Regions from separate parts of the Streptomyces globisporus C-1027 genome, predicted to be linked through region 1. Evidence: riboswitches for the same ligand, from Rfam matches in the RefSeq annotation. Region 1 holds a riboswitch; each other region holds the start of a gene.
What was found. A riboswitch is a leader RNA that binds a small molecule or an ion and turns the genes downstream of it on or off. The one in region 1 is predicted to bind cobalamin.
Positions count from the first base shown of each region.

Region 2: another riboswitch for cobalamin. It lies ahead of WQO_RS07085 (cobalamin biosynthesis protein); the one in region 1 lies ahead of WQO_RS31885 (CbtB domain-containing protein).
Region 3: another riboswitch for cobalamin. It lies ahead of WQO_RS01895 (ABC transporter substrate-binding protein); the one in region 1 lies ahead of WQO_RS31885 (CbtB domain-containing protein).

Region 1 is NZ_CP013738.1:7,220,796-7,224,059, forward strand. Features, by position in the region: gene WQO_RS31875 (4'-phosphopantetheinyl transferase family protein) at 1-443, shown strand, start outside; gene WQO_RS31880 (histidine phosphatase family protein) at 509-1,099, opposite strand; adenosylcobalamin (AdoCbl) riboswitch at 1,226-1,319, shown strand; gene WQO_RS31885 (CbtB domain-containing protein) at 1,365-1,580, shown strand; gene WQO_RS31890 (CbtA family protein) at 1,677-2,432, shown strand; gene WQO_RS31895 (SDR family oxidoreductase) at 2,656-3,264, shown strand, end outside.
Region 2 is NZ_CP013738.1:1,619,500-1,622,763, forward strand. Features, by position in the region: gene WQO_RS07075 (inorganic phosphate transporter) at 1-492, shown strand, start outside; gene WQO_RS07080 (hypothetical protein) at 505-735, shown strand; cobalamin riboswitch at 870-1,047, shown strand; gene WQO_RS07085 (cobalamin biosynthesis protein) at 1,165-2,145, shown strand; gene WQO_RS07090 (cobyric acid synthase) at 2,189-3,264, shown strand, end outside.
Region 3 is NZ_CP013738.1:469,540-472,803, forward strand. Features, by position in the region: gene WQO_RS01890 (FecCD family ABC transporter permease) at 1-713, opposite strand, end outside; gene WQO_RS01895 (ABC transporter substrate-binding protein) at 710-1,756, opposite strand; cobalamin riboswitch at 1,817-2,003, opposite strand; gene WQO_RS01900 (beta-ketoacyl-[acyl-carrier-protein] synthase family protein) at 2,186-3,264, opposite strand, start outside.

The sequences.
Region 1 (3,264 bases):
CGCTGGCCCGTGCGACGGACGTGCTGTCGCTGGGCATCGACGCCGAGCCGCATGCCCCGCTCCCCACCGGGGTGCGGGAGTTGGTGGCCCTGCCCGCCGAGCGCGAGCGGATCGGTCCGCCCGCGCCGGAGGGGACGGGCGAGATCCACTGGGACCGCATCCTGTTCAGCGCCAAGGAGAGCGTCTTCAAGACCTGGTATCCGGTCACCGGTGTCGAACTCGACTTCGACCAGGCCGATCTGACGTTCCATCGCACCGACGGTCCGGGGAGCGACCATGGGTCTCAGGGCCCCACCGCCGCCGAGGGCACCTTCGCCGCCCGTCTGCTGCTCACCGATCCGGCCCTGCCCACGACGCTGCACGGGCGTTGGCGGGTCGAGGGCGACATCGTCGCCACGGCGGTGCTGGTCCGGCCCGACTGGCGGGAGAGCAAAGGAATGTGACGGCCGGTCGGCCGTGAGGAGCGGTGGGCTGTGGTGGCCGGCCGGTGAGCGCCGGGCCGTGCCGGTCAGCCGGCCGGGGGAGCGGTGAGCGGGCGCCCGAGCCCCACGTTCCACCGGCCGGAGCGCCCGCTGAGTTCGGTCAGCATCAGCGGGGCGACGTCCAGCCGCCAGAACGCCTCCGCCGGCAGGCGCAGGCCGTGGACGACCGCCGCCCGGACGACGGCGGCCTCGGCCACCACCAGGAAACGAGCGCCGGGTGCGTCCGGCCCCCCGAGGGAGTCCAGCCACGCCCCGGTCCTGGTCACCAGGTCGCACAGCGACTCGCCGCCGTGCGGAGCCGCCGACGGGTCGCCGAGCCAGGCCGCCACCCCCGCGGGTTCGGCGGCGGCCACCTCGTCGAGGCGGCGGCCGGCCCAGTCCGCCAGGTCCCAGCCCCCCAGGGCCGGTTCGGTCCGGGCCGTCAGGCCGAGGGCCTCAGCGGTTTCGCGGCACTGGCCGGAGGGGCCGCTGAGTACCAGCCCGGCCGTCGGCACCGTACCGGCGGCGGCCCGCGCACTCTCCCGGCCGGACCGGTCCAGGGGGGAGTCGCCGTCGAAGCGCGCCTCCCGCAGCGCCGCGTTCATCGCCGGTGAGATCAACATCACCCGTACTGTCATGTCCCTGCTTTCAATCCGGCACCAGTGGCCCCGCAGCCCTGTCGCCCCAAGGAATTCGGCCCCCGTGACGCTGCACATTTGACCATGGCGGCGCCTGCGTACAGGCGGTATGGTCTCGTCGACCATGACGAGGGTGGGACGGAAGTCCGGTGAGAATCCGGCACGGTCGCGCCACTGTGAACCCGCCTTCGGGCGGGAAGTCAGACCCGGCACCTTCGTCTGAGGCACCACAACAGGGACGCGTGTTCCCACAGGAGGTTCTGCCATGGCACAGTCCGCCGTTTCCGCTACGGGGACATCCGAGATCACTCCGATCTCGGCGAAAGCCATTGCCCCCTGGGCGGTCTTCTTCGGCATTCTCATGCTCGTCCTGCTGTACTTCGTCGGCGCCGAACAGGGCGCCACCGCACTCATCTCGGGCGAAGGCGTCCACGAGTGGGTTCACGACGGCCGCCACCTGCTCGGCTTCCCCTGCCACTGAGACATCTGAGGAACCAGGCCCCGCCGGAGAGAACATCCGCCGGGGAATCAGCGGACGCGCCCGGCAGCGGCAAGCAAGAGAAATCAGGAAACCATCGTGAACCCCATATCTGTCAGAGCCCTGCTCGTGCGCGGCATGCTCGCGGGCCTGATCGCGGGCGCGCTCGCGCTCGTCGTGGCCTATTTCCTCGGCGAGTCCCAGGTGGACGCGGCCATCGCCCTCGAAGAGGCCCACAGTCATGACCACGGCGGCGGCGAGGAGTTGGTCAGCCGCACCATGCAGGCCACCGGGGGACTCGCCACCGGCGTCCTGGTCTTCGGCGTCGCGGTGGGCGGAATCGCTGCCCTCGTCTTCTGTTACGCCCTGGGCCGCATCGGCAACTTCGGCCCCCGGGCCACGGCGGCGCTGATCGCGGGCGCCGCCCTGCTCACGGTCTACGTCGTACCGTTCCTCAAGTACCCGGCGAACCCGCCCGCCGTCGGCAACCCCGACACCATCGGCAAGCGCACCACCCTGTTCTTCCTGATGGTCGCCCTCAGTGTGCTGCTGGCCGTCGCCGCCGTCATCATCGGCAAGCGGCTCGCACCCCGCCTGGGCAACTGGAACGCGAGCATCGCGGTCGTCGCGGGCTTCGTCCTGCTGATCGGTCTCGCCTACGCCTTCCTGCCCTCCTTCGACGAGGTGGGCAAGGACTTCCCGGCGACCCTGCTGTGGGAGTTCCGACTCTCGACGCTGGCGGTCCAGGCGACGCTGTGGAGCACCTTCGGCATCGTCTTCGGCTTTCTCACCGAGCGGCTTCTGACGCCCGCCCCCCGTGCGGCGGCGCCGCGTACCGCGAGTGCGGTGGGCTGAGCCCGCGCGTGCCGACGCGCGCACGTAGTGACTGATGTACACCACAGAACCCGCCGGGGAGCATCCGGCGGGTTCTGTGGTGTGCGGGCGGGCGCGGAGGCGGGTAGCGATGTTCAGTAGCATCGCTACGATCGAGGGGTAGCGTTGATAACGCGATGGTGTTAGCGTTGATCTCATCGGGTTTCACGGAACGGCCGCGACCCCAGTCGCCAGGAGCAATGCCATGACCGATCAGTCCGCAACCGCATCGACATCCGCCCCTCGCCGGGTGGCCGTGGTCACCGGAGGGTCCCGGGGCATCGGCCGCGAGAGCGCCGAACGGCTCGCCGCCGACGGCTTCGCGGTCGTCGTGAACTACGCGGGCAACCAGACCGAGGCCGAAGCCGCCGTCGCCGCGATCGCCGCCGCGGGTGGCGAGGCCATCGCCCGGCAGGCGGACGTGGCCGACGAGGTGGCGGTCGCCGCTCTCTTCGATGCCGCCGAGGATGCGTTCGGCGGGATCGACGTGGTGGTGCACGCGGCGGGGGTCATGGCACTCGCCCCGCTGGCCGAGCTCGAACTCGATACTCTCGACCGGATGCTCCGCACCAACATCCGGGGCACGTTCGTCGTCGACCAGCAGGCGGCGCGGCGGCTGCGCGCGGGCGGGGCCATCATCAACTTCTCCAGCTCGGTGCTGTCGCTGGCCCTGCCCGGCTACACCGCGTACGCCGCGACCAAGGGCGCCGTCGAGGCCATGACCCTGATCCTCGCCCGGGAGCTGCGCGGCCGGGACATCACGGTCAACGCCGTGGCTCCGGGGCCGACCGCCACCGCCCTCTTCCTGGACGGC
Region 2 (3,264 bases), 5.6 Mb from region 1:
GGCTTCGCCGCCCAGACCAGCGCGGCGACCGTCATCCTGGCCTCCTCGCACCTCGGCTTCTCGCTCTCCACCACGCAGTCCTGCTCCGGCGCCGTGATGGGCTCGGGCCTCGGCCGTAAGGGGGGCGTGGTCCGCTGGTCCACCGCCACCCGGATGTTCGTCGCCTGGGGTCTGACCCTGCCGGCCGCGGGTCTGGTCGGCGCGGGCGCCGAGTTCCTGACCAAGCAGGGCCCCTGGGGCATCGCCGTCACGGCGGTCATCCTGGTGGGCGGCTCGTTCGCCATCTGGGTGGCCTCGCGCCGCCAGCCGGTCGACCACACCAACGTCAACGACACGGACGGCGACGAGCCCCAGGGCGTCGTCACCACGGCCATCGCCGCGGTCCAGCCGCCGCCCATCGGAGTCCCGGCCTCCGAGCCCGAGCTCATCTCCAGCATCCCGGCCCCGGCTTCGGCGCCCGACGACCCGGCCCGGCCGCCGGCCAAGGTGTAAGGACAGATCCGCATGAAAATCGACTGGGCAGCTCTCGCCTCCGTCTTCGGTGTCAGCCTCGTGGTCACCGTCGCGCTGGTCGGCCTCTTCACCCTGGGCATCGTCGCTCTCTCCAAGCAGTCCGCCACGGCCGGAGGCAGCGCCTCCGGCGGGTCGGTCGCGCTGGCGCGCACCGGCGCGTACGCCTGCTTCGCGCTGTGCGTCGCGGCGGTCTCGTACGGGATCTATCTGATCGTCGCCTGACGCCGCACCCCCGCGTTCCTCGCACTCCCTTCGGGCCGGACACACCTCGTGTGTCCGGCCCGATGTGCGTCCGCCCACAGTGGAGCCTCGCAGGTCAACAGCGAGTTGACGGCTGTTCTCGGGGCGTGGTGGACTGCCGGAGCCATTTACGGCGACAGCAGAGGAAGCCGGTGCGAATCCGGCGCGGTCCCGCCACTGTCACCGGGGAGCACTCCCCCACACCGGACGTCACGGCTCGCGGTACGCGGGCTGGAAGGCCGGGGGAACTGCGGATCCGGGAGCCAGGAGACTCTCGTCGTCGGTCACGTCGAACCAGGGCGCGGACCCTGAGTGAGGACCTACGCCATGCCCGGCCGCCGTGCGCCCTTCCCTGCGCCGCTTCCTGTGCCCCTCCGTGCCGGAACGCCTCTTTCCGCGACGGGCTGAGCCGTGCGTGCCGATCGCATCTTCGCGTACGGCGCCACGGCCGGGATGGTCGCCGACGCGCTGCTCGGCGATCCCCGGCGGGGCCACCCCGTCGCCGGATTCGGCCGCGCCGCGGCGCGGGTCGAGTCCCTGTTGTGGCGTGACGACCGTGGCCGGGGCGCGCTGCACACCCTGGTGTGCGCCGGAGGCGCTGTGGGGGCAGCCGCGCTGACCGCCCGCGCCGTACGGGGACGCCCCGCGCTCGCCGTCGCGCTGACCGCCGCCACCGCCTGGTCCGTCGTCGGCGGTACGTCGCTGGGCCGCGAGGCCCGCGCGATCGGGGGCGCGCTGGCCGCCGGGGACCTGGAGGTGGCCCGGGAGCGGCTGCCGCATCTGTGCGGGCGCGATCCGCACTCCCTGGACGGGCCGGGGATCGCCCGCGCGGTCGTGGAGTCGGTCGCCGAGAACACGTCGGACGCCGTCGTCGGCGCGCTGGTGTGGGGGGCGATCGGCGGGGTGCCGGGTCTGGTCGGGTTCCGGGCGGTGAACACGCTGGACGCGATGGTCGGCCACAAGTCGCCCCGTCACCGCCGCTACGGCTGGGCCTCGGCCCGCCTGGACGACGTCGCGGGGTGGCCGGGCGCCCGGCTGACGGCCGCGCTGGCCGTGGTCGGCGGCGGGCGGCCCTCGGAGGCCGTACGCGCCTGGAAGGCGGACGCACACCGCCACCCGAGCCCGAACGCGGGGCCCGTGGAGGCCGCGTTCGCGGGGGCGCTCGGCGTACGGCTGGGCGGCACGCTCGCGTACGCGGGGCGCGTCGAGCACCGGCCGGTGCTGAACGGGGCGGCCGGGCGGGAGGTCCGGGGCGCGGACATCGAGCGCGCGGTGCGGCTGTCGCGCCGGGTCGGTGCGTTGGCCCTGGGGGTGTGTGTGGCGGGCCGGCTGGCGGCGGGCCACCTGGCCGCGCGGCGGTCGGTCGCGGGGCGGAAGCGGGGACGGGCATGAGCGGTGCGACACGGTGGAGTGCCGTACGGGAACGGGGGCGGGCATGAGGGGCGGCGGGCTGCTGGTCGCGGGAACGACCTCGGACGCGGGCAAGAGCGTGGTCACGGCGGGCATCTGCCGCTGGCTGGTGCGCCGAGGGGTGAAGGTCGCGCCGTTCAAGGCGCAGAACATGTCCCTCAACTCCTTCGTGACCCGCGAGGGCGCGGAGATCGGGCGCGCCCAGGCGATGCAGGCGCAGGCCGCCCGGGTGGAGCCGACGGCACTGATGAACCCGGTGCTGCTGAAGCCCGGCAGCGACCGGTCCAGCCAGGTCGTCCTGATGGGGAAGCCGGTCGGCGAGATGAGCGCCCGGGGGTACCACGGGGGCCGTCAGGAGGCGCTGCTCGGCACGGTGACCGACTGCCTGGAGGAGCTGCGGTCGACGTACGACGCGGTGATCTGCGAGGGGGCGGGCTCCCCCACCGAGATCAACCTCCGGCGCACCGACATCGTGAACATGGGGATCGCGCGGGCCGCCCGCTTCCCCGTGCTGGTCGTCGGGGACATCGACCGGGGCGGGGTCTTCGCCTCGTTCTTCGGGACGACGGCGCTGCTGAGCGCGGAGGACCAGTCGCTGGTCGCGGGCTACCTGGTGAACAAGTTCCGGGGCGACGTCTCGTTGCTGGAGCCGGGGCTCGACATGCTGTACGGGCTGACCGGGCGGCGGACGTACGGGGTGCTGCCGTACGCCCACGGGCTCGGCATCGACGAGGAGGACGGCCTGCGGGTCTCCCTGCGGGGTGCGGTGCGGGAGTCGGTCGTGGCGCCGCCGCACGGGGAGGACGTGCTGCGGGTCGCGGTCTGCGCGGTGCCGTTGATGTCCAACTTCACGGACGTGGACGCGCTGGCCGCCGAACCGGGCGTCGTCGTGCGGTTCGTGGACCGGGCGGAGGAGCTGGCCGACGCGGATCTGGTGATCGTGCCGGGGACGCGCGGCACGGTGAAGGCGCTGGCCTGGCTGCGTGAGCGCGGTCTCGCGGAGGCGCTGGTGCGGCGTGCGGCGGAGGGCCGGCCGGTACTGGGGATCTGCGGCGGGTTCCAGGTGCTCGGTGAGCGGATCGAGGACGAGGTGGAGTCGCG
Region 3 (3,264 bases), 6.8 Mb from region 1:
ACCACCAGGCAGACGGCGAGGACGGCGGAGCACAGGGCGACCTCGCTCCAGCCGACGCCGCTGAGCGAGCCGAGGAGCCAGAACAGCACCCCGCGGGTCTGCTCGGCGTCGGCGGAGGTCATCACGACGAAGGAGGTGAGGGCGGAGAAGAGCTGCATCGCGGCGACGCCGGAGAGGACGACGCGGTCGGTGGAGCCGCCGAGGGTGTGGCTGAGCAGCAGCACCAGGGCGAAGGAGAGGAGCGCCCCGACGAACGCTCCGGCCGACAGCGACACCGCTCCCCCGCCGACCCCGAGGACGACCACGACGACCGCCCCGGTGGAGGCGCCGGAGGAGACACCGAGGACGAAGGGGTCGGCGAGCGGGTTGCGCAGCAGCGATTGCATCACCGTGCCGCACACCGCGAGCCCGGCGCCGCACACGGCGGCGAGGAGGGTACGCGGCATCCGCAGATTCCAGATGATGCCGTCCCGGATCGGGCTGAGGTCACTCGCGCCGAACCCGAGGTGCGCGGCGACGGTCGACCAGACGTCGGGGACGGAGATCCGGGCGGGCCCGATGGTGACGGCGACCGCGACGGAGGCCAGGAGGAGGAGTAGTCCGCCGCCCCACAGCAGGACGGTGAGCGGCGCGCCGACCCGGGCGGGAACGTCCGGGCGGGCGGCAGGCGGCGCGTCGGCCGTCTTCGCGGCCGTACGGCTGTCGGTGCTCACCCCGCGAGCCCGAAGTCGCGCAGTCCGGCCGCGACACGCTCCAGTCCCTCGACGGTCCGGATGGTGGGGTTCATGGCCTGGCCGCTGAGCAGCACGTAGCGGCGGTTCTTGACGGCGTCCATCGTCTTCGTGACCGGGTTGGACTCCAGGAACTCGATCTTCTTCTCGGCGCTCTCGGCGGTCTGCGTCGTGCGGCTGAGGTCGCCGATGACCAGGACGTCGGGGTTGCGGTCGGCGACGGTCTCCCAGCTGATCTGGGGCCATTCGTCATGGGTGTCGTCGAAGACGTTCTTCGCTCCGAGCTCCTTGGTGATGACGCCGGGGGCACCGCAGCAGCCCGCGAGATAGGGGGCCTTGGAGTCGGAGAACCAGTAGAGGAGGGAGGCGTCGGAGGCGTCGATGCCGTCGGTGGCCTTCTCCACCCGGGCCCGGAGCTTCTTCACCAGGGCGTCGCCGCGTTCGGGGACACCGAACACCTGGGCCAGTTCGCGTACTTCGGTGTAGACGCTGTCCATCGTCAGGGGTGCGGTGCGGGCCCCGTCGCCGCTGCCGCTGTTGTCCTTGCCGACGCAGTCGGCGGGCGAGACGTAGGTCGGGACGCCGAGCTTCTCGAACTGTTCGCGCGGGGCGACGCCGCCCTTGGCGAGGGTCGAGGCGAAGGAGGCGGAGAGGAAGTCGGGCTCCTTGTCGAGGACCTTCTCCGAGGAGGGCCGGTTCTCCGATATCCGCTCGACGCCCGCGTTGGCCTTCTCCAGCCCCTTCATCACCGGGTCGCTCCAGGTGGCGGTACCGGCGAGCCGGTCGGCCAGGCCGAGCGAGAGGAGGATCTCGGTGGACCCCTGGTCGACGGAGACGGCCTGCTGGGGCGGCGCCTTCACCGTGACGGTGCGCCCGCAGTTCTTCAGGGTGAGCGGGAAGCCCTCGGCCTTCTTCCCGTCGGTGGCTCCGGTGCTCCCGCCCTCGCCGCAGGCGGTCAGCAGGAGGAGTCCGGCCGCGAGCAGGGCGGCGGTACGTATCGGAGCGGGGGTGGCCGTGGACAGCACGAAGGACCTCTGTGTCTCTGGGCCCAGCCGCGGAGCCCGTCGTACGGTTCCCGTGCCCCGGTGCGGGCGCGGGTGCCAGCAGGTCTTCGGACTCGGGTTCGTCCGGGCGGGACGCCTTCCCGGAGCACGCGTGTGCTCCAGTGGCCGTGGCCCCGCCCGTCCCCCTCACCGCTGCGCGTCAGTTCCGGATTCGCACCGGATTCCCTGACCCCGTCGCTGGGGTTCGACTGGCCCCGGCAAGCTATCACGCGTCTTCTCGCAGCTCGGGCGCGGTGCGGTGGGTCACGGCCGCGGGGCCGGTACGGCGCGGGGCCGGTACGGCGCGGGGTCGGCCCGCCGTACCGGCTGTGCGGATTCCGCTCGGGCAGGCCCAGGGCCTGGCGCCACCTTCCCGTCGTCGCCCGGCAGACGGGAAGGTGACGCCGGCCCCTACGGAGCCTGGAGGGCGATCACCGCGTTCTGGCCGCCGAAGCCGAAGGAGTGGCTGACGGCCCGTCGTACGGGGACCTCGCGCGGGGTCTTGGTGACACAGTCGATGGCGAACCCGGGCTCGGGGGCGTCCAGGTTCGCGATCGGCGGGATCACCCCGTGCTGGAGCGTGAGGATCGTCAGGCCCGCCTCGATGGCGCCGGCCGCCCCCATGCAGTGGCCCAGTACGCCCTTGGGGGCGGTGACGGGCGGCCGGTGCGGGTAGGCCCGGCCGATCAGGGCGGCTTCTGTGGCGTCGCCCTGCGGGGTCGACGTGCCGTGCGCGTTGACGTGGTCGACGTCCTCGGCCCGCCAGCCCGCGTCGCGCAGCGCGGCGTCGACGGCCGCCCGTGCGACCTCCCCGGCAGGGTGCGGGCTGGTGGGGTGATGGGCGTCGGTGGTGGCCCCGGCGCCCGCGATCAGCGCTCGGGGAGAGGCTCCTCGGGCGCGGGCCTCCTCGGCCCGCTCCAGGACCATGATCGCCGCGCCCTCGCCCATGACGATCCCGGTCCGGTCGGCGGCGAAGGGGCGGCAGAGGCGGGCGGGGTCGCCGTCCCGCGGTGCCGCGGCGCCGGAGCGCGCGAAACCGGTCATGGCGACGGGGAAGACGATCGACTCGGTGGCCCCGGCGATGGCGATGTCGCACTGGCCCAACGTGAGCATGTCCCGGGCCACCGACAGCGCGGTCACCCCGGACGAGCAGGCGGTACACGGGGCCAGACTCGGTCCGGTGGCCTTCATCGCGATGGCGATCTCGGCCGCAGGCATGTTCGGGATGGTCAGCAGGATGCCCGAGGGCGAGGTGGCCTCGGGGCCGCGTCGCTCCAGGGCGACGGCCTGTTCGGTGAGTCCGGCGGATCCTCCGCTGCTGGTGCCGACCACGACGGCGACCCGGGTCCCGTCCCAGTGCGCCGGGTCGAGCCCGGCGTCGGCGACCGCCTCCCGGGCGGCCAGGAGGGCGAACTTGACGTACCGGCCCATCCGGAACGCGGACCTGCCGCCGACCGCGTCGTCGAGGTCGATGCCGGAGACCGTACAGG